3 regions of the Peribacillus sp. 05N428 genome follow, and region 1 is predicted to be linked to each of the others. Evidence: predicted binding sites of a transcription regulator. Region 1 holds the regulator's gene; each other region holds the start of a gene.

Region 1 (8,146 bases):
AAGATGAGCTTCGTTACTTATTTCTAGATCCGGCAGTTTTTCAGTCCATTTACTCGGAATCCAAATCGATTTCCCAACCGCTTTTTCATTGTCACTTTCAACTACATTCACTTTAATGATTTCTCGATTATCGCTTACGGTTTCAACGAAACCATGGATTAGTTCCCCATCTCTTGATTTTCCCTGTACCCAATCCCCATTTTTGAACAGATTATTTTCAACCATTTCCTTAGCACCCCTTTTATGTTCATTTATTATTGAAACTATAGTTATTAACTGTATTAATAAAATATACATTTTGTGCAAAGAAAAAACTAAATCAATATCACGGACATTGTTTAATTTTTTCCAAAAATGTGCTGAGAGTTATATCTTCTAAATATTTTTCGAAATATAATTCAGCTTCATCAAATATTTGATCCATGACTACCTGGGTATTTGAAGATATGACACATTTTTTCTCCGGATCACCTGTACACCACTTTGGTTTCAGGGTTCCATGTGAGACCGCTATATAAATATCCGCCAAACTTACCTCTTCAGGGTTACAGTCTAGAATATAGCCTCCGCCCACACCTTCTTTAGTCTTAACAAATCCCTTTTTTCTTAAGCTGCTCATCATTTTCCGAATCCTAGCCGAGTTTGTACAAACGTTTTCTGCAATGGACTCACTGCTTGCCATATGATCTGGTAGATAAGCTAAATAGACCAAACTATGCACAGCTATTGTAAAATCACTATTCACTTTGCGTATCCTCCTCAAGGGGATTACTGTAATATTAATATTTACAGTTAGAAAAGTCAACTCAAAAACCTCAACAGCTTCCTCCACTATAGTTGAGCGATTTAGTATTGCAGTGAAATCCCCACTTTACGCTTTTATTATTGCCCATGTTAAAGATCCTTAAAGTAAGACTCGGTGATATTATTTAAACCTTAATTATAGATACACTAAATTGACAACAAATCCATTCTTTCTTCATGAATGGTTTTTCTATTTACAAACATTCAAATAAAAAACACCCGATTACTCGGATAATTACTTTAATCAATTTTATATTCACTAACTCATTATTGTATAGTGCTTAAATAAAAAGATTAATAGAAAAGATTTATTATTTTTTACATTTAGATTTCAATTTGAATTTTGATTCCCATTTGTTGTCTTTAAATTTACATTTGTGTTCAAATTTAAGTTCACATATGGGAAAACACACCTTACATTTTTTTACAAGGTCTTTTATCATTCTAACCACCCTCCTTAATACTGTATATGCATCTTTTGATAGAAAGTGTGGACAAGTATAATTTTTTGGCGTTTTAACTTTCCAAATAAAAAAGCCCTCACATAGATTGAGGACTTACCTTACCCTTCCAAAACAAAAACCACCTTTTCTGAAACATTCATTCAGAAAAAAGTGGCTTAAGAAACAAAAATGAAAGATAAACCAAAATTTTATATAAAATCGGTGGAAGGATTCAGACTAAATCCATTTCGATATTATATAAAATTTTGCATCCAATCTTCCAAGAACATTGATATATCAAGGTTTCATGCTATCTTATTTTGTTTGTTGTTTATTCATGGCGCTCATCATTTGATTAATTTTCTTTTGGGATGGTTTCATACCCATTTGCATCATCATCATTTTCAACATTTGTTCGTTAATTGGCGGATTTTTCTTTAAGTAATCCATCATGTATTTACGAGCGATGAAAAATCCCAGCACTACTCCAGCAATCAATGCCAGTACGCCAACTAGAATGTAAACCCACATACTATTTCCTCCTTCATGTTGTCTAACATCAGTGTACTAGACCAAAGGTTATTATACAATACCCGCTACCGAAAAGTCCCCCATTTAGACAAATTTTCTTTCTTTTATCGGTTTTAACCAACCGTATTTTTCATGTTCAAAATCAATGGCCAGAAAACTCGCTTCATATTTTCGAATACTTTCAAAGAAAGCCGTCTCCGCTTCATAGTCTCCTTCAGCTTCAAGAGTAATGGAATCATTCTGAATGATTAAAACGGCTTTACTTGATCCGTTTGTTTTTTCTAAATAGTATTTTCCATTTTGAGTCCAATAATTCATCTTTTTTTGCAAACGTTGTTCAATAGCAAACTGCAACTGGATAATCGGGACTTTTTTGGTGACATATTCGATTTGTTTTTGCAAAATACTCTTCAGTCTGCCCCTTGCTTGAATATATTCCAAAAACAAATTGAAAAATAGCTTTTCTCTTCCATAATAATGATGGGCAAATTCATCTTCGATTAAATAAATTTGATAGGTTCTCATCAGCCAATGCCTCCTAGCTTTCCTATTTTGGTCACGAAAACATCTAACTACCAGCAACCTGTCCACTATTTTCCACTATTGATGACTTTCCCCTTTAACTGACACATTTAAACGAAATTTATTTATTCTCATTATATATTGACAAACTAAAAAGATATGTTGTTTGCTGGAGAAATTTTCTTCTTTTTTTGTCGAATGGAAGATTTCCTTTAGTATAGAAGCACATTCAATATGTATAATAGGATTTTTTGATAAAAAAACTGACACCAATCTAGTTGGTGTCAGTTCCGCATTACTGTTATTTAAGCATTTCTTTCACACGGGCAACTACATTTTCTACAGTGAAACCGAATTCCTCCATGATTTTACCGCCTGGTGCAGAAGCTCCAAAATGATTGATGGCCAATATTTCACCCTCATCACCTGCATAACGATCCCAGCCAAACGGTGAAGCCACTTCGATAGCTAAACGTTTTTTCACTGCCGGATTGATTACGCTTTGTTTATATTCTTTTGATTGAGTTTCAAATCGATCCCATGATGGCATGCTGATTACCGCAACATCAATTCCTTCGTTCGCTAAAGCATTCTGTGCTTCCACAGCCAAGTTCACTTCGGAACCAGTCGCAAGAAGTAATGCATCGGCTACTTCTTTCTTAGAAGCAGAGATGATGTAAGCACCTTTTGAAACACCTTCATACGCAGTTTCGGAAGTGCCCTTTATTGTTGGCAATCCTTGACGAGTCAGAACAAGAGCAGTTGGTTTATTTGTAGACTCCATAGCCACTTTCCAGGCTGCTGCCGTTTCATTGCCATCAGCTGGACGGATTACCCCTAGGTTAGGCATAGCGCGCAATGATGCTAATTGTTCGATTGGCTCATGAGTCGGTCCGTCTTCCCCTACAGCAATGCTGTCATGAGTGAATACATAGTTTACAGGCAGTCCCATTAGTGCTGCCATTCTTATGGCAGGACGTAGATAATCAGAGAATACGAAGAATGTTCCTCCGTATACTTTTAAGCCACCATGAAGTGCCATTCCATTTAAAGCCGCACCCATAGCGAATTCACGTACACCGAACCATATATTACGGCCGCTGTAATTACCAGGTAATAGATCTGTCTCACCTTTGATGGCAGTATTATTAGATCCGGCTAAATCCGCAGAACCCCCAATGAAGCTAGGGACCTTTTTGGCGATCGCATTCAGTACTTCCCCACTTGAAGCACGGGAAGCTAATGTTTTACCTTCTTCATAGACTGGAATTTCCTGATCCCAATCAGCAGGCAGTTCACCTTTGATGGCAAGCTCCAATTGCTGTGCTAACTCAGGATGTGCTTCTTTGTAATTTTTGAACAATTCATTCCAAGCTTCTTCTTTTTGAGCACCTGCATCAACAACAGCTTCATTGAAATGTGAATACACTTCTTCAGGTACATGGAAGTCCTCTTCGAATGTCCATTTATATGCTTCTTTTGTCAATTTAAGCTCATCTGCACCAAGCGGAGCGCCGTGAACGGCAGATTTACCTGAACGGTTTGGTGAACCGTAACCAATAACCGTTTTCACTTCGATTAATGTTGGGCGTGCATCGTCGGTTTTCGCTTCTTCAATCGCTTTAGCAATTTCCTGAAGATCATTGCCATCCTCAACGCGGATATATTGCCATCCATAAGATTTGAACCGGTCTGCTACGCTTTCACTAAATGATTGACTTAAGTCGCCGTCAAGGGAAATATCATTAGAATCATATAAAACAACAAGTCTTCCCAGTTGTAGATGTCCAGCTAATGAAGCGGCTTCTGCAGAAACACCTTCCATTAAATCTCCATCTCCACAAATGCTATATGTATAATGATCGACCACATTATAAGAATCGCGGTTATAGCTTTCAGCCAAGTGACGTTCAGCCATTGCCATTCCGACTGCCATTGCAATACCTTGTCCAAGCGGCCCGGTAGTTGCATCTACACCAGCCGTATGTCCGAATTCAGGATGTCCTGGAGTTTTACTGCCCCATTGACGGAAGCTTTTCAAATCATCGATAGATAAGCCATAGCCCGATAAATGAAGAAGGCTGTATAACAGCATAGAACCATGTCCAGCTGAAAGAACAAAGCGATCTCTATTAAACCAATCTGGATTTTTCGGGTTATGGTTCATATATTCGGTCCATAGTTTATACGCCATTGGCGCTGCCCCCATTGGCATACCTGGATGGCCGGAATTAGCCTTTTCAATTGCATCAATTGATAATGTACGAATCGTATTGATAGAAAGTGCATCTAATTTATCTAACATATTGTAAAAACATCCCTTCCTGTAATGTACCTCTTTATATTATAGTGACAAGCATAATATCACAACTAAAATCACTATTTACTGCCTCAATATTAAAATTTTCTAGAAATAAGAGAAGCCCCTATTTAGATTAAACTAAATAGGAGAATACATACATGAATGCACTCTCTTTTTACTCCAAAATGCCAAAGAATCCTCAAATGGAATGTTCCATCAGAGGAATCCAAGCATTAATGTAAATTTCGTTTTTCTTTTATATTTTTTATCTTTTGAGGAGTGACGTCATTACCCTCTGGATCCACGACTTTCACATGCTCCAACGTGTCGGACATGGATTTTCTGAATGTTTCCAAATATTCACTTCTCAATTGGGTTTGCTCTTTCGCTTCAACTTCCGTCAAGCCTTCAGCCTTTGCCTTTTTAGAAAGTACATTTATACGGGCTATTTTTTCTTTTGATAACATAATTTCGCTCCTTCATAATCTGCGGATATTGTCATGGTATTAAAAAAAAAGCGAAATTACAAGTTCTATGATTTACTTTCCTTTGTATTCATTTGATGTTCGAGAAAACGCCTGTTCACAGTAGCCTTAGATACATTGTATCCAAAGCCCCTTAATGTGGCTGCGATTTCTGAGAATGTCAACCCATTGGCACGCAGTTTAATAATTTCTTCAATAGGAATCTCCATACGGTCCCTTCCAGTGGAATTCCTTTGGTTGTGAAGATTTTTTTGAGGACGGTACCCTTTTTCAACGGCTCTCATCATTCCGCGCTTTATTTTAAGATTATGTAGTTTCCTTTGATATTCTTCTACAATGCCCACTATCTGGATGACCATGGCATCCGAATCCGATAACTCCAGCTCCCCATCGTGTGAGAGCGTATAAATTTTCACATCTTCTTTAAGGATGACATGGAAAAGGGCTATTTTGGCATTCCCTCTTCCCAGTCTTGTTTCGTCCTGGATTAAAAGGACTTCAGCTTCTTTGGTTTTAAATAGTTCGAGCATGTCAAAAATGCCATCCCGATTCAACTCATAACCACTTGCCTGTTCTTTTATAATGGAGACAACTTCCACATCCATCTTTTCAGCCAATTTGACTAATTCATCTTCCTGCCTTGCCAATGATGTTTCCTGTGACTCTTTTTCGGTGCTGACCCTACAATAGATTACCGCCTTCATAATACCCTACCTTTACTACTTACTGCTCACTGGCCAAATTCTGGACAAGTTCTTCCCCTTTAACCGGTATGACAATGATTTGTCCAGGTTTTATCGAATCCGCACTGACTCCATTATTCTCTTCTATCCAACCAATGAATTCTTTTTTTGTCAAATTTGTTTCTTCATATTCTTCGGCAATTCCCCATAGGGTGTCACCTTCGCTTACTTCTATAGAAAGGAAATCCTTTTTTTGATCATTGTTCAATGTACAAGAGAATAAAATTGAAAAGATGAATACTGATCCCGCTAATAGAATCGTATAAATATAATTTTTGTATAATTTTTTCATAATAATCCCTCCAAAGCGAATGTTCGTTCGTATGTTATGATCAAATTATAATACGAACGTTTGTTTCAGTCAACAACAAAATTCGAACTTATGTTTGTATAGAGATGGGGGCCATGCTATAATGTAGCAAAGAACATTGGGGAAGAGGTGCACAAATGACAAAACTATCAAAACGGCAGCAAGATATTCTTGATTTCATTAAAGAAGAGGTTCGCCAAAAAGGGTATCCGCCTTCCGTACGGGAGATTGGCGAAGCAGTGGGACTTGCATCAAGTTCAACAGTACACGGACATTTATCCCGCCTGGAAAGTAAAGGCCTTATTAGACGTGACCCAACCAAGCCAAGGGCCATTGAAATAATGAATTTGGAGGAAGCGAACAATATTCCCAAAGCCAATGTCGTGAACGTGCCGTTACTTGGAAAAGTAACAGCGGGCATGCCGATAACAGCTATTGAGAACATTGAAGAATACTTTCCGCTTCCCGAAAGCATGGTTCCACATGATGACCATGTATTCATGCTGGAAATCATGGGTGAAAGTATGATTGAAGCAGGAATTCATGATGGAGATTATGTCATCGTGAAACAACAAAGCAGTGCCAATAATGGAGATATCGTCGTGGCGATGACGGAAGATGATGAAGCCACTGTAAAACGATTCTTTAAGGAACCGGATTACATAAGGCTTCAGCCTGAGAACTCAAATATGGAACCAATTATTTTACGAGATGTTTCGATACTTGGAAAAGTAATAGGCTTATATAGACAAATACACTAAAAGCGCTTCCCGCGCTTTTTTTGTTTGTTTAATTTATGTCCAGAATTCTCTCAATATGCATTTGGAAGAGTAGATATTGAAATATTTTTTAATAGAATCTAGTTTCATGGGAAATTAAACATCCTTTATAACGGATGAAAGTTAGACCATCGCCTTTCTGGTAATATGTACTTTGGAAGAAAGCTCATTGAAATAAAAAAAAGAGGGTTTAAAATCCCCCCTTTACAATTAATTTCACTTTTAACCTTTGGTTCACTTTAATAAGGTTAGATCGACCAAGTCATTCCACCAATATGTCCTGTTTAATTTTCTGGCCATAAGGAGCAATTTGCTTAATGAATGTTTCCTTGCTCATTAGATCTTTCATTACCAAGCATAAATCTTTATTTCCAGGGAACTCACTCCTAAATATATCCACCTAACACCCGTTGAATTAATACTTTTATATAGGAGTACGGCTGTTTACATTGGCGGAATTACCATCTCCCTAGTTACCCGTACCATTTCGCACCTACCTCATATTTCATCAAAAAAATGCCTCCTCAACTAAGAGAAGGCATTTCGCTATTTCTCAATATAGACCGAACGAATCAGCGTCCGGGTTCTTTCGGTACCATCCACATTTTTTTCCTTAACATCTATTGTTACATTATAAACACCTGACTTAGGTACTTCTGGAAGGGTGCCAGTAAAATTTTCAGTATCCATTGCCTTAATTGAGTTTTTTTCACTAATTTCATTACCGGTTTCATCTATCAGATGAACCAAAAATGTTGTACTGATTGGTCTTTTTTTATCATTCATTGGATTCTTTATTAAAAATTTTGCATCTTTTTGCTTAACTTTACCGGCCATACTTAATGTAATGGGATTCTTTTCGTTAAATTGGGCTGTGAACAGGAAGGCGTCTTTTGGCGATTTAGTCTTCATTCGTACTTTCCAGTCACCAATTTCAAGGTTATTTCTGTAGAATGATTGGATGGTTGCACCATTAAAAAAGGAAGTTTCATTTTTGGCTGAATGGACCTTTAAGGAAGGTGAATACTTTTTATTGGATGGAGAAATCAATTCAACCTCGACATCATTTGAGGCTGTATATATGCTTATATTACCTGGGGCCGCTTCATTTACATGGAAGCTTTGTTCGACCCAGACATTTTGTTTCAGGACATCACCCAGAACGGTTTGAGCGAGTGCGGTTGTAATGACATCATCTTCAACTCGTTCTTTATAATTGACATGATA
Region 2 (8,146 bases), on a different contig from region 1:
GTAGCTGGATTCGATCGTGGGGTCCTGCCAATTGGTGATTGGTCAATATCAATGACCTTATCTAAATGCTCAACCCCCTTAATCTCGCGGAAATCGCCTGGTCTGGCTTTTGCCCGATTCAGCTTTTGAGCCAAAGATTTATGGAGGATCTCATTCACTAAAGTACTTTTCCCTGAACCGGAGACTCCTGTAACGGCTGTGAAGACCCCAAGCGGGAATTTGACATTAACGTTTTTCAGATTATTTTCCTTGGCACCTTTTATCTCAATGACACGGCCATCATTTTTCCGGCGTTCCAATGGCAATGGAATGAATTTCTTCCCTGCCAAATATTGACCCGTTAAGGATTTAGGATCATTCATGACCTCTTCCGGAGTACCAGCAGCCACTATTTCTCCTCCATGCGCTCCAGCACCTGGACCAACATCGATCAAATAGTCCGCAGCAATCATCGTATCTTCATCATGCTCGACAACAATCAGGGTGTTCCCGATTTCGCGCATATTCTTCAATGTTTCGATCAATCGATCGTTATCCCTCTGATGCAGCCCTATTGAAGGTTCATCCAAAATATAGAGGACTCCCGTCAAACGGGAACCGATCTGCGTCGCCAATCTTATACGCTGCGCTTCACCGCCGGATAATGTTCCCGCTGCCCTGCTCAACGTCAAATATTCCAAACCTACATTGGCCAGGAAACCGAGCCGCTCACGAATTTCACGTAAAATCAATCTCGCAATTGCCGCTTCCTTTTCAGTCAAATCAAGCTCATCGAAAAATACCAACGCATCTTCCACTGATAAAGCGGTCGTTTGACTTATATGGACCCCTTGAATGAGCACGGAAAGACTCTCTTTCTTCAAACGATGACCCTTACAGGTTGGACAGTGATGTTCTGACATGTATTTCTGCATTTGCTCACGGATATAGTCTGAACTCGTCTCCTTGAAGCGCCTTTCGATGTTTCTTAAAACTCCTTCAAAAGGAATATATCCTTCTTGCACTCTTCCAAAATCATTTTTATAACGGAAATATATCTTATCTTTACCTGAACCAAGCAAAACCTTATCCATCTTCTCTTCCGGTAAGTCTTTAACGGGCACATCCATATCTATTCCATAATGGTTGGCTACCGCTTCAAGGAGCTGAGGATAATATTGGGAACTCGTCGGCTCCCATGGCGCAATCGCATGTTGACGGAGGCTTAATTCGTTATTCGGGATGACGAGATCACGGTCCACCTCAAGCCTCGCCCCCAAGCCATCACAATCTGGGCAGGCCCCGAACGGGCTATTGAAGGAAAACATCCTCGGCTCTAACTCTTCAATCGAAAATCCGCAGTATGGACAAGCATGATGTTCACTGAAAAGCAGCTCTTCCTCACCCATTACGTCAATGATGACTTTGCCTTCGCCAAGCTGCAAAGCACTTTCCAATGAATCTGCAAGCCTGGCCATGATCCCCTCTTTAATGACGATCCGGTCAATGATGACTTCAATCGAATGTTTCTTGTTTTTTTCGAGAGTGATTTCCTCACTGAGATCATGCATTTCCCCGTTCACACGAATGCGGACATAACCTTGTTTCTTAACATCCTCCAAAACTTTCGCATGTGTCCCTTTTCTGCCTGAGACGAGCGGTGCCAATACCTGAAGCTTGGTTCTCTCAGGGTAATCAAGAATGCGGTCCACCATTTGTTCGATCGTTTGTGAGGTGATTTCAATATTATGGATCGGACAGGTCGGCCTGCCGACCCGTGCAAATAACAGCCTTAAATAATCATAGATTTCCGTAACAGTCCCTACGGTTGAACGAGGATTCCGACTGGTCGTTTTCTGGTCTATGGAAATGGCTGGTGACAAACCTTCGATCGCATCGACATCCGGTTTATCCACTTGGCCTAAGAATTGACGAGCATAAGCGGACAGTGATTCTACATAACGTCTTTGCCCTTCTGCATAAATCGTATCAAAAGCCAAGGAAGACTTTCCAGATCCGGATAATCCGGTCAGCACAACAAGTTTGTCTCTCGGTATCGTGATATCAATATTCTTTAAATTGTTGGCCCTGGCGCCTTTTATCACAATTTTATCCATTGCCATGTTTCGTCACCCTTCCGCTTTTAACTCTAGTAATAAATCACGCAGCTCGGCAGCTCGCTCGAAGTCCAGTGCCTTTGCCGCTTCCTTCATTTCTTTTTCCATGCTTGCCATCACTTTTAAACGCTCTTTTTTAGGGAGCTTCGCAAGGCTTGGTGCAAGATCTTCCTTATACTCTTCGCCTTCTTCGGCTACATGCGTCGCCCTTATGGAGTCACGGATATCCTTTTGAATGGTTTGAGGCATTATTCCATGCTCTTCATTATACTTCTCCTGGATTTCACGGCGCCGCCTCGTTTCATTGATGGCAAGTTCCATCGAATTCGTGATGCGGTCTGCATACATGATGACATGGCCGTTGGCATTACGGGCTGCACGGCCCATCGTTTGAATAAGCGAACGTTCCGAGCGAAGGAACCCTTCCTTATCGGCATCCAGAATGGTCACTAACGACACTTCCGGAATATCCAGGCCTTCCCGTAAAAGGTTGATTCCAACGAGTACATCATATTTGCCCATTCGGAGTTCCCGGATGATCTCTATCCTTTCCAGGGTCTTCACTTCCGAATGAAGATATTGGACCTTGATGCCGATTTCCTTTAAATAATCAGTTAAATCTTCAGACATCTTTTTCGTCAAGGTCGTTATGAGCACACGCTCGTTCTTTTTGACGCGCTCCTGTATTTCACCGATCAGGTCATCTATCTGCCCTTCAATCGGCCGCACTTCTACCGTCGGATCCAGCAATCCGGTAGGACGGATGATTTGCTGAACCATTTCTGGCGTATGTTCGAGTTCATATGGACCCGGAGTTGCCGAAACGAATATGGATTGATGGACCTTTTTTTCAAATTCTTCAAATCTTAGCGGGCGGTTATCTTTCGCAGACGGCAGACGGAAGCCATGGTCGACGAGCACTTGCTTCCGCGCCTGATCTCCATTGAACATTCCGCGGATTTGCGAAAGGGTTACATGTGATTCATCCACGACCAATAGGAAATCCTCTGGAAAGTAATCCATTAAAGTGTATGGTGTCGCACCTGAGGGACGAAGGGTTAAATGGCGGGAATAGTTCTCGATCCCAGAACAAAAGCCCATTTCCCGCATCATTTCCAAATCATAGCGGGTCCGCTGCTCCAAGCGCTGTGCTTCAAGGAGCTTTTCATCTTCCCTTAATTCCTTCAGTCTCTCTTCCAGTTCCGTTTCGATATTTTGAATGGCTATCCGCATTTTCTCTTCGCGGGTTACGAAGTGGGAAGCCGGGAAAATGGCGATATGTTCCCGTTCACCGGTAATTTCACCGGTCAGGGCATCGACTTCACGGATACGGTCAATCTCATCCCCGAAAAACTCGACCCGTACACAATGTTCATCACGAGAGGCCGGGAAAATTTCGACGACGTCGCCGCGAACGCGGAAGGTTCCCCGTTGGAAAGCAATATCATTCCTCTCATATTGAATATCCACGAGTCTGTGCAGCAAGGCATTCCGGTCTATTTCCATGCCTGTTCGGAGGGAAACGACCATCTCCCGGTACTCTTCAGGAGAACCGAGTCCATATATGCACGAAACACTGGCAATGATGATGACATCTTTCCTTTCGAACAAAGATGATGTGGCCGAGTGACGCAGTTTATCGATTTCATCATTGATGCTTGCATCTTTTTCGATGAATGTATCCGTGGATGGAACATAAGCCTCTGGCTGGTAGTAATCATAATAGCTAACGAAGTATTCGACGGCATTATTAGGGAAGAACTCTTTGAACTCACTGTAAAGCTGCCCTGCCAACGTTTTATTGTGGGCAATGACAAGAGTCGGTTTATTGATCTTTTGGATCACATTGGAAACGGTGAACGTTTTACCTGTACCCGTTGCCCCCAATAGCGTCTGCATTTCCTTGCCTTCCTTAATCCCTTCGACCAGCATTTCAATTGCTGCCGGCTGATCTCCTTGAGGAGAGTATTTTGAGACTAACTCAAACTTATCCTTCACCAAGCATGGCCTCCTATTGAAATATTTTTATATGAAAACGGGACATGCCTATATCCCTTCTATTTATTCCGGTTTAATAAAGCATATATACACATTCTACCACAATAGCCTTAAAACAAACCAGCAATAAGCGAACATCCATTCGTTTTTTGTTTTAATGAACTTCATGATGTGTTGAGGGGAATGACAAGTTTGAGTACAAAAAAAGCACCTTTGATGTCAGGCGCTCTTGGATGTACGTTTCATCATTCTTTTTGACAACCAAAATCCCACTGTCAGGGATAAGGCATCGACGATGATCAATAAGTTTGTATGCGTATAACCTTTATATGCGGAAGCTGTAATCAAGGCAACAGTTAAAACAAGGCCTACGACATTGTTATAGGTGACTCTTGAAAATAGCATGACAAGTAGACAAGGAAGGAAAAGGGCAGAAAGAATTTTAATCATTTTTTCATCTCCTTTATAAGAGAAAAATAGAGTAGTTTCAGTTTAAATGATTATGAAGTTTTTTGCCAATCAATTTCCTGCTTGATTTTCAAGGCATCCTCGGAAGAGTATCACACATCCATTAATTATGCCCATAAAAAAAAGAGGCAAACCCCTTTATAAGGAAGTTTGCTTCTTTTCAGTTCAATCAATATGGATCCGCTTCATGTCCTTTTCTAACGGCGTCCTCAGGGTTATCCGTCCCACCCAGTGGTTTTGAAGATTCCGTATGTTCAGAGGCCGCGGCCAGTCCCTCTTTCAACCTGCGGCCATACTCTTCATCGGCCTCTTCGGCAAGTGCTATCATTTTTTCCTGAATGCGCTTGTCGGCAGGAGCCAATGCCGCCACTAAATTGGAAATTAAATCGTCTTTTTCCCAATCCTCGAATTCCCGGAACGTTTCCCCGGCCTGTTTCGTATTGTTTTGGCGATCGATTGTCTCACGGACAAGTTTCCCTTCCACCATAGGTGTATACTCTTTGCCCGTTTGATTGGCTTCCTTCAAGCCGCCGACAGTGGATGGTTCGTAGTTGATGTGGGGGCTTTGGCTGCCTCTGCCAACTTCATATTGCATCTGTCCGCCAGTCTGATTCGTGGCAGTTCGTTTCTTTGGAGCATTGATCGGCAGTTGCAAATAATTCGCGCCAACACGGTGACGCTGTGTATCGGAATAAGAGAATGTACGTCCCTGTAACATCTTGTCATCAGAAAAATCCAGTCCATCCACTAGGACACCGGTACCGAATGCAGCCTGTTCGACTTCAGTGAAATAGTCTTCAGGGTTTTTATTCAATACCATCGTACCGACATGCAGCCATGGGAACTCATCTTTCGGCCAGATCTTCGTATCATCCAGCGGATCGAAATCCAACTCAGGATGATCATCATCACTCATGATCTGTACGTTGAGATCCCATTCAGGATAGTCCCCGCGTTCAATCGCTTCATATAGATCCTGTGTGGCATGATTGAAATTCGTAGCTTGAATTTCATTGGCCTCTTGCTGCGTCAGGTTCTTGATTCCTTGTTTCGGTTCCCAATGATACTTAACGAGCACTGCTTTCCCTTCCTCATTCACCCATTTATAAGTATTGACCCCTGATCCTTGCATCATGCGGTAGTTAGCTGGGATGCCCCATGGGGAAAACACAAAGGTAACCATATGGAATGTTTCAGGCGAACTCGAGCAAAAATCGAAAATCCTCCTGCCGTCCTGAATATTCGTGACCGGATCCGGTTTGAAGGCATGAATCAAATCCGGGAATTTCATGGCATCACGGATAAAGAAAATTTTCAGGTTATTGCCTACAAGATCCCAGTTTCCATCTTCCGTATAAAATTTAACGGCAAATCCCCTTGGGTCACGTAACGTTTCCGGGGACGTCCCTCCATGAATAACAGATGAAAATCTCACGAATACTGGGGTTTTTTTACCTTCTTCCTGAAAAACCTTCGCTCTCGTATATTTTGAAATCGGCTCGTCCCCCGCTTTACCGGTCGGAACGAAATAACCATGCGCACCTGCACCGCGGGCATGTACAACCCGTTCAGGGATGCGCTCCCTATCGAAGTGGCTGATCTTTTCCAAAAAATCATAGTTCTCAAGTGTACTAGGACCTCTGTTCCCTACAGTTCTCAGACTCTGGTTATTCGTTACCGGGTGTCCTTGCCTGTTCGTTAATGTTTCATTCGTTTCATCATTTGTTTTTTTGGATTTATCAGACAAAAAAAATCCCTCCTTTGTTAATAAAAGCCACAATACTACTATACTTTCCCCCATTCCCTATATTTAACTCTTCAATTTTCAAAATTTAATTGAAATTAAGTAAATAAGTACTTTTCCCCTATATCTCGATGAGCCTATTTTCATGCCATTAACGACTTGAAGCATTTAGCAGATGGAGTGAGCATACCCATTTTTGTATAAGTCAACATCACACAACTATAATGAAATGAGGATAAAAAATTTTAAAAGAGGGGTGCCTTCATTGGACGAATCAATAATAGGAAGACTTGGCAGGATGATGACCGGAAAAACCAGTCGTTGGGTTGTCATTGCCGCATGGATAATTGCAGCAATCGCATTAACCTTTACATTGCCTGCCGTTAATGATCGAACAGCAAATAATGCCTCAGACTTGCCTGAAGACTCGCCTTCTGTCGTGGCTGATGAACTTATTAAAGGAGAGTTTCCAAATTCCTCTGGAATACCTGCCCTGCTTACATGGCATCGGGAAGGTGGACTGACAGAGGCCGACTTGGCTGAAATCCAGTATCTTTCCAAGGAACTGACAGATAATCCATTAACACAGCAATCTTTTTTACCGCCGCTACATGAAATTCCGTTGCCCGCTCTTCAAGGATCGGTTTCAGAAGATGGAACGACTTTGGTACAGCCGCTTTTCTTTAAAGAAAAGACCGAGACTGCAATTCTTGAAAAAAATATTGAAAGCATTAATGAAGCAGTAACGGAACGCATTGGAACTGACCCATTCAAGGTCCCGACGGATTCAGATGAATTATCCCTTCGAGTGACAGGCCCTGTAGGGATATCAGTCGATGCAACGGGTTTATTTTCAGGTGCTGATTTCAAATTGCTTTTAGCGACAGTAATACTTGTGCTTGTCGTATTATTACTCATTTACCGCTCTCCGCTTTTAGCCATAATTCCTTTAATCGGAGTAGGCTTCGCCTATATTGTCACAAGCCCGATCCTTGGCTTCATGGCAGATCATGGTTGGATTACAGTCGATTCACAGGCCATTTCAATCATGACCGTATTATTATTCGGTGCCGGAACGGATTATTGTCTATTTTTAATTTCTCACTATAGAAGTGAATTAAGGAATCATGAAAGCAAACGGAAAGCCATGATCGCCGCATTTAAAGATTCATCAGGCGCCATTGCGATGAGCGGGCTAACGATCGTCATCTCCCTGCTAACATTGCTTGTAGCCAAATACGGAGCCTACCACCGTTTCGCTGTACCATTCAGCTTGTCGATTTTAATCATGATGCTGGCAGCTTTAACACTTGTACCGGCATTGCTTTCTGTATTCGGAAGGGCTTCCTTCTTCCCAATCGTCCCGCGTACACCTGAAATGGAAGAAGCACGGGCCAAGAAAAAGGGAAAAGCCGTCAAAAAGCATAAAGAAGGCCGCATCGGTAACTGGATTGGTCATATCGTCACAACCAAGCCATGGACGGTCATTCTTACATGCCTGATCATCTTCAGTGTTTTAGCTGGATATTCTTCACAAATAAAATATTCATATGATATTCTCTCTTCCTTCCCTGAAGATATGAACTCCCGTGAAGGCTATTCTGTCATTTCCGACTCGTACTCACCGGGCGAACTGGCACCGGCGACAGTGGTTGTCGATACGGATGGTGAAGAAATTGATTTAGCACCGGCATTAAAAGGGATGGATATTGTTGAAACTGTTGCCGATCCAGTCACAAGTAAATCGAATAAAGATCTGCAATCCTATGAGGTCACATTCAACATCAACCCATATGATATCGAGGCCATAGATTCCATTCCGGAAATCCGCACAATGGCG
Region 3 (8,146 bases), on a different contig from region 1:
TCGGTATCAATGCCCCGAAAAACGTCGATATCCATAGGAAGGAAATCTATCTTTCCATTCAGCAGGAAAATAGAAAAGCCTCCAAAACAGAAACTAATTTTCTGGAAGGCATAAATGAGTATTTCAAGAAAAAATCGTAAAATCCGCTAAATATGTTTCCAAGCAGGTCGATATTAAATATACAACGATGGGCAGTGAAATAGGCGGCCGACTTATTCACTGCCCATCGTAAACAACCACATGGACGTGGGGACTTAAGACTCAAGGAGGAAACAAAAATGATTATCAATCACAATATCACAGCACTTAACACACATCGTCAACTAGGTGCAGCAACAAACGCACAATCCAAATCAATGGAGAAACTAGCATCAGGTATGCGCATCAATCGTGCAGGCGATGACGCAGCTGGTCTTGCAATCTCTGAAAAAATGCGTGGACAAATCCGCGGTCTGGATCAAGCTTCTCGTAATGCTCAAGATGGCATTTCAATGATTCAAACTGCAGAGGGTGCTTTAAACGAAACTCACGATATTCTTCAACGTATGCGTGAACTAGCTACTCAATCTGCAAACGATACTAACACTGATGCAGACCGTGGCGAACTTCAAAAAGAAGTAAACCAACTTTCAGAAGAAATATCTCGTATTGCTGAAAACACTGAATTCAATACTAAAAACCTTATCGATGGAACTGCTACAAACGTAACTTTCCAAATCGGTGCTAACGAAAACCAAAATATCAAAATTTCTATCAATGACATGAGCGCTACTGCTTTAAAAGTTGAGAATAACTTGAAAGCTGCTACAAACGGAGGAGACAAGGTTCTTGTAGATGGTGCTGGAAACGAAAAAGCTACATGGGCTGATGCAGTACCCGCTGACCCAGGTAATGGTGTTGCTGCAAAAGCGGCAGGTTACTACGATGCCGATGATAAATTAGTTCTAGCATCAGCAACTGCTCTTGACGATGATGCTGTTGGCGTTAAACAAGGTATCAACATCTCTGATCAAGCTTCAGCTGATTCAGCTATCACAGTAATTAATACTGCGATTGAAACAGTTTCTCAAGAACGTTCTAAACTAGGTGCTCACCAAAACCGTTTAGAGCACACAATCAACAATTTAGGAACTTCTTCAGAGAACTTAACGGCTGCTGAATCACGGATTCGTGACACCGATATGGCTAAAACAATGATGGATCAAACTAAGAACTCAATTCTTTCTCAAGCAGCACAAGCAATGTTGGCTCAAGCAAATTCAGCACCTCAAGGGGTTTTACAACTCCTTAGGTAAATTTGAAGGGCGTTTTATCTAGTAATGGATAAAATTATGACTGGGTGAATTGCTGGAACTTCCTAAAGCTGCATCAACCACAACGTAACTGGAAACGGTAAGCGTGATGGTCTGAAAATGATGGAGATGACATAATGGATAATCAGCAGCCAAGCTCCTTTGAGGAAACTCTGGAGAAGGTTCAACGACTAGGATATACAGTCTAAGGCGAAAGCTATGGCAATGAAATCCGTAGGGTGGCGGTAGCCATTCGAAGTGCCCAGCCCCTAATAAGATAAGGGTGAAGATATAGTCTGTTCTATGCTCGAAAGACATAGTCGCAAAGCAAGCGAACCAACAACCACAAGGCGTTTTACAACTTCTTCGTTAATTTTAGATTACCTGAAAGAGACTCTAGTTTTACTAGGGTCTCTTTTGTATAGAAAAATATAAGGACTCGGTTAGATAAACATGATTATCTAGCTCCGAAATACTATCACACAAGATAGCGTTAGTTTAGTTTTTTAATTTCTTGCCATATGTGAGTAACGGACCAATAACTTCTTTTTAGCATTTTTGCAATTTCATTTGTGGTATAACCATTTTCTTTAAGTTGTCTTAGTAATTTAATTTCATCTGGAGAATAGGGTTTAGAGCGATCTGAACTGCTGGTAAGAATCGTGTAATCAGGATACTTAGATTTCCATCTGAGTATTTCTTTTTGATTTCGGAATTCCCAAGAGGTTTTATATAACATTGAAGAACAAGTTTTTGCTACAGGTTCGATTAGTTCGAGGAAACGAAAAGTTTCTTTAACAGAAGTAGTTTTTAGAATATATCCATATCCGTCCTTACGAGAACTCAGCTTTAAGGAAGAATGATATGTGGTAAATATATGTTCCTTTAGTTTCTCTAATTCGTCTTTAGGATAACATTGAAGGTAAAGGTATATATGCGGTGTGAGGTAAATAATTTTTTTATTATGATTTACCCTATATGAGATGCTTAAAGAGCCATCATCCATGTATAGAATAGTTAGGAAATGTGGTAAAGTGCAATTTTTCAGTAATGTGAAAGGGAGATGTTTAGTTCCATCATTACTGTAAAAGTGTGGGAATAAATCCGTAAATAATTCTAAAGAAGCGGAACGGACACATTGACTTGCCGGAGTGATATATAATAATCCATCAAAAAATGAAATTTTCCATTTTCGATAAGCTTCCTGAGATGTGCCGTAGTGTTCCCGATAGCTATTGTTCTTTCTCCTGCTATTTTTATAAATTTTCGTTATTTCACCGTCACTTATAATGCTGGCATATAATATATTTTTCTGGATATCAGTAAGATTAATCATGAAAGCCTCCTTATATAATAGTGTAAGCTTATCTTCTTAATCCCATTTTATAATGTTATCCCCTCCAATAGCGAATGTTTGTTCTCTATATATGATAAATCCTTTGCAATACACTGTAAAGTTCCATTTCAGAACCGATATAAAAAGTAAAGAGAACATATTGGGGGCTATTTAGATGCTGGAGAGTTTGTCCACGAATATTCTTTCCTCACAACTTAGAACAGCAATCTCGGAAGGAATCAGTTCTTATTATCAGCGTGAAATGAATACACTTGCCTATTCGGAACAAAGAGTGGAATCTACTGTTGAGCCTTCACAAGAAAAGGTGCGGGAAATGGTGGATAGTTTGAACACCTTCCTGAATCCAACACATACGGCCGTTCGTTTTGAATATCATGAGAAGCTGAATGAGTATTATGTCAAGGTAGTGGATGACGTGACGGATGAGACGATCAGGGAAATTCCCCCGAAGAAGTTATTGGATTTCTATGCGGCAATGACGGAGTTTGTCGGCATAATGGTGGATGAAAAAATATAAGCGGGTGATCAATTTTGGTACGAATCAGTGGTTTAGCAAGCGGGATGGACATTGATGAATTAGTTAAGAGCATGATGCAGGCAGAACGGGTGCCGTTGGATAAACTGACACAGAAAAAGCAGTATTCCGAGTGGCAGCGGGATGATTACCGTTCGATGAATACAGCTTTATCAGAATTGGATACGCTCATTCGTGATGGTATTGGAAAGCAGTCTTCCTTCATTAAAAAGAAGGTGACGGTATCGAATCCAGATGCTGTATCAGTGAAAAATGTGAATTCTACCAGTGATTTTTCCGGGAATATAAAAGTGAATGGACTTGCCAAGGCGGCAACCATGACAAGTACGGAAAAATCAGCTGTTACCGACCCCAAAAAGAAACTATCGGAATTGGGTATCACGACTCCCAAAGATATTACGATACTGGCCATCAATAAGGATGGCGGTTTTGATACGGAAGTAAAAGATGGAGCAACAGTGGAAAAACCGTATACACTTACCCTTAATGCGGACGATACGTTAGAAAGTGTCATAAATAAAATTAATGCTAACTCGGGAGTGACTCTATTTTTAGATGAGACGTCCCAGAAATTTTCCATCACTGCTAAAAATACCGGTGATGCAAAAGATCGGCCTGAAATTGAGTTAGGGGGTACTGGAGATTTCTTCAATGTGCTAAAAATGAGCAGTAACAATGAAGGGGCTGGCGGCTCAAAAGGGGAAAATGCGTCCATTGTTTATAATGGACTGGAAATTTCCCGGCCTTCGAATACGTTTCAGATTAATGGAGCGGAAATAACGGTAAAGCAAAAAACGACGGATACAGTCACATTCTCATCAACAGCTGATGTCGATGCTATCCTGGACACGATCACTCAGTTTGTGAATAAATACAATGAAGTCATTAAAAAGGTTCAAGATAAAACGGGTGAAGCGAAATATCGCTCCTTTACCCCGCTTACCTCTGAGCAAAAAAAGGCAATGACAGAGGATGAAGTGAAGCTATGGGCAGAAAAAGCGAAGAGCGGAACGTTAAAAAGCGATTCGACCTTAAAAAGTCTCCTGACCACAATGAGGTCATCCCTATACACTTCGGTGGATGGAATCACTGGAAAAAACAATCTCAGCAGTTTGGGAATCACCACCACCAAGAATTATTTGGAAGGCGGTAAATTAACGATTGATGAGGACAAGCTCCGGGCAGCCATTAGTGAGGATCCGAATGCGATCTATGATATGTTCATGGCCAATGGTGCGGAAAAGAGCGACAAAGGACTCGCACGCCGGTTAAGGGATGATATAGAATCATCCATGAAGGCGATTACTGAAAAAGCCGGGAAGGCCGGATATGTTAATAACAATTTTACAATCGGAAAATTGGTTGATGGGCTGGATAAGAAGATTTCAACATTTGAGGCAAAGCTAACGAAATTGGAATCGCGCTATTACGGCCAGTTCACGGCGATGGAAAAAGCGATTCAAAAGGCAAATAGCCAAAGTGCATCGTTAGCTTCTTATTTTAGTTAAGGTAGTCGGAAAGGAAGTTCAATATGGCAATAAATAATCCTTATCAATCGTATCAGCAAAATTCAGTCAACACAGCATCACCGGGAGAGCTTACATTAATGCTTTATAATGGCTGTTTGAAGTTCATCATGCTTGGGAGGAAAGCCATTGAAGCAGGAAATATCGAGGTGAAGAATACGAACATCGTCAAGGCGCAAAATATTATCCGTGAATTGATGGTGACGCTGAATATGGATGCGGATGTATCCAAAGATATGATGAGTCTGTATGATTTCATGAACCGGCGTCTGATCGAAGCGAATCTGAAAAATGACGTTTCTGCTTTGGAAGAAGTGGAAGGACTTGTTACGGAGTTCCGGAATACGTGGAAGGAAGTAATCCAGATCAACCGGAAAAAACAATTCACCCAAAGCGGTCAAGTGTAATGGTGATTAGAGCCTTTCATGATTTGACTGCTGAATTACTTGCCGTACTGGAAGATCGCACGATTACAGAGCGTGATGTTAAAATAGAAAGGGTTACAAAGCTGATTGATCAGCGGGATGGACTCCTTTCCCAAATCAAACCTCCTTTTACTGCTGAAGAGCAGCAGCTGGGACGTGGAGTTCTGTTGCTCAACCAACAGGTCGATCACTTGCTGAAGCTCCAAAAGCAGGAGATACAGCGAGATATCCAGGAAATAAATAAGAAGAAAAAATCTTCCAATAAATACACGAATCCGTATGAAAGTCTATCAGTGGATGGCGTGTTCTATGATAAAAGAAATTGATTTCCTTACCTTTTGGAGTCCAAACGGTTTTTATGTTAAATATTTTTAAATTTTCTGTAAATAAAATAGGCTTAATTTTTTCTTTCTATCATAGCATTTGATATAATGAAGTTAGGGCAGACATCAACCCTTTCCAAACCTTCCGACAATTGTTTCATTATTTCGACATATTTCATGATGTGTTTCTAAAAGGAACCGGAGGGGTATTGTAGAATCTAACTGTATAGTCTTAATTTAAGGAGGACTCACTTTATGAATTACAACGTACGCGGTGAAAACATTGAGGTAACTCCAGCAATTCGAGAATACGTCGAAAAGAAAATTGGCAAGTTAGAACGATATTTTAACAATACACCAGATGCAAATGTGTTAGTCAATTTAAAAGTGAACAATAATACATCAAAGGTCGAAGTGACGATTCCCATGCAGAATTTGGTTCTTCGGGCTGAAGAGGAAAATGCGGATATGTATGCTGCCATTGACTTGATCAATGATAAGCTTGAACGCCAAATTCGTAAACATAAAACGAAGGTCAATCGCAAGTTCCGAAACAATCTATCGACTACACCCGATGCATTCGCCTTCAATACGGAAGCTGACGAAGTGGTGGATGAATTCGAAGACGATAATGATATTGAAGTGGTCCGCAATAAACGCTTTGATTTAAAGCCAATGGACAGTGAAGAAGCGATTTTACAAATGAATATGCTTGGTCACAGTTTCTTCGTTTACACGAATGCGGATACTAATACAACAAACGTAGTGTACCGCCGAAAAGATGGACGCTATGGATTGATTGAACCTAGTTAATTATTATTCTAAGATCAAAAGCACAGCCCAGCCTCTGGGTTGTGCTTTTTTGCATGTTGATAGAATCCGTTTGAAACGTAAAAAATGATTGCTTTTTTTGTTCTCTAAAACACACGAAAGTTCACTTAATAGAGCACTATTTGTTCTTTATTAAGATAAATAGTTAATTTTACCTATTCAAATACCCCTATCTTTTGCACTATACTCGAATTGTTAGTTCTTTAAAAAGAACAATAAGTTATTTATAGAAAACGATTTGATCAAGGTGCAGAGGGGGTTGGATTATTTGTATCGAAAGAATTGCCATACATGCCATAGGGCTTCTTTTAGCAGTGCGGAATATGGAAAGTGGCTTTGCCCGACCTGCGGTGAGGATTTAACTGCGCAAAAAGCCCACGATGCACATACAATCGAGAGAATCAATACACCCCAACGAAATTTTAAGCAGAGTAATATTTACTATTATACAAAAAAACGAAATTGAATTAGTCTATGAAAAATTACCTGAACTTCGAATTTTCTTAATATTGTAATATTTTGTCGGATAAAAGTTTTTGCATTTATGTGGATTACCGACATAAAATAGCAATATATGGAGTACGTATCCGTTATAATATGATTATAGGTAATGTATTTGGTAATAAATACCACGACAAAGGCAAACTCCTTGAAAAATGAGGGCGCAAAGGCACAGGTCTAAGGTCCTTGTGACTATGATGGCTGGTCTGCCTGAAATACAAGAGTATTTTAGGAGGTAGAAGAGGTGGCTAATGTGGAAATGGATCAAGAATGGGTGAAATTGATTTCTGAAGCAAGAAGCTTGGGTTTCAAAAAGGAGGAAATCATTGCTTTTTTTAAACGGGAAAGCCTTGAGGCAACATTTGAGGAGAACGATGGAAAATAGGTTCCGAACAAATTCGAGAACATCCCTATAAACAGTGGTTCGATTCATAGCTGTTTATAGGGTTTATTCTTCCTTGAGATTCTAGCTTATTCAAACTGTATTCTTCAGGATTATGTAAGTAAACTAGTGCACTACCACTCTACTCTTCTTTATCTTTTCTCCATTTATTAAACTCGATGAATTCCCTGAATTGTTGTTTTGAGACACCCGAATTCATGGCTTCCTCAACGATTTTCATCCAGTCATTGTCCAAGGTTTCCTTATTTGGTGCATCGTAAAGCAGGGCATCAACAGGGATGTTAAGTACGGAGGAGATTTTTTCAAGAAATTGAATAGAAGGATTCGTTTGTAAGTTCCGCTCGAGCGAACTTAAATAAGACTTTGCAACACCCGCTTTATCGGCAAGTTCAGTCATCGACATTTTCTTTTCTTCTCGCAGTTTTTTTACACGTTCACCAATCATCAATACCACCTCGAAACATGTTCTATTTATCTTCCGCTAATAAGTTTCGGCAGCCCACCTTATCATTCAAAACATGACGCCTGTAAGGTTGGATTACCTTGACATGCTATCTCTAGAGAGGACACAGCATCTAGTGATGGAAGGTTATGGATAATTCACATTTGCTTATGGAATAGTGGGGAGTTTGCAACATATTTTTTATACTTCCTCCTATTTTAACAGTTTTACTCCTCATTTATCCATTGTTTTTCGCAAGAATTGCATTCAGGTCTATACCAGGGAAGTGACATGAAGTTGTACCTCTATGACAGAAGTGGTAAAATTAAGCGTGCATTAGTAATAATAGAAGGTGTGTTTCTTCTTACTTATATGAATTTTGTCATTGAACGATCATTACCATAATAGAGGAGCGTTATTGAATGCTTAATATATTAAATAAAGTTTTTGATCCGAATAAGCGAGAAATCAAACGTTTAGAAAAAATCGCCGATCAGGTCGAAGCGCTGGC

The links. The regulator LexA, encoded in region 1, represses DNA repair genes until DNA is damaged. The targets are predictions, from matches to a motif close to CGAACATATGTTCG.
Region 2: a site for LexA is predicted at 4,226-4,239, ahead of uvrB (excinuclease ABC subunit UvrB). Genes of this name have one in related genera too.
Region 3: a site for LexA is predicted at 2,700-2,713, ahead of AC1DIV_RS03140 (DNA endonuclease). Genes of this name have one in related genera too.

The regions. Positions count from the first base shown of each region.
Region 1 is NZ_JBFTMS010000014.1:58,710-66,855, forward strand. It holds gene AC1DIV_RS14800 (IDEAL domain-containing protein) at 1-225, opposite strand, end outside; gene AC1DIV_RS14805 (RrF2 family transcriptional regulator) at 326-745, opposite strand; gene AC1DIV_RS14810 (YneF family protein) at 1,563-1,778, opposite strand; gene sirA (sporulation inhibitor of replication protein SirA) at 1,863-2,303, opposite strand; gene tkt (transketolase) at 2,602-4,605, opposite strand; gene AC1DIV_RS14825 (DUF896 domain-containing protein) at 4,836-5,069, opposite strand; gene AC1DIV_RS14830 (YneB family resolvase-like protein) at 5,135-5,791, opposite strand; gene yneA (cell division suppressor protein YneA) at 5,811-6,122, opposite strand; gene lexA (transcriptional repressor LexA) at 6,278-6,901, shown strand; gene AC1DIV_RS14845 (esterase/lipase family protein) at 7,466-8,146, opposite strand, start outside.
Region 2 is NZ_JBFTMS010000002.1:330,744-338,889, reverse strand. It holds gene uvrA (excinuclease ABC subunit UvrA) at 1-2,102, opposite strand, end outside; gene uvrB (excinuclease ABC subunit UvrB) at 2,109-4,094, opposite strand; gene AC1DIV_RS03255 (CsbA family protein) at 4,314-4,544, opposite strand; gene AC1DIV_RS03250 (catalase) at 4,732-6,309, opposite strand; gene AC1DIV_RS03245 (MMPL family transporter) at 6,605-8,146, shown strand, end outside.
Region 3 is NZ_JBFTMS010000002.1:306,196-314,341, forward strand. It holds gene csrA (carbon storage regulator CsrA) at 1-140, shown strand, start outside; gene AC1DIV_RS03135 (flagellin N-terminal helical domain-containing protein) at 279-1,295, shown strand; gene AC1DIV_RS03140 (DNA endonuclease) at 1,786-2,628, opposite strand; gene flaG (flagellar protein FlaG) at 2,804-3,166, shown strand; gene AC1DIV_RS03150 (flagellar hook-associated protein 2) at 3,181-4,692, shown strand; gene fliS (flagellar export chaperone FliS) at 4,716-5,117, shown strand; gene fliT (flagellar protein FliT) at 5,117-5,461, shown strand; gene hpf (ribosome hibernation-promoting factor, HPF/YfiA family) at 5,714-6,271, shown strand; cyclic di-GMP riboswitch class I at 6,919-7,004, shown strand; gene sinI (DNA-binding anti-repressor SinI) at 7,035-7,175, shown strand; gene AC1DIV_RS03175 (helix-turn-helix domain-containing protein) at 7,315-7,638, opposite strand; gene secA (preprotein translocase subunit SecA) at 8,058-8,146, shown strand, end outside.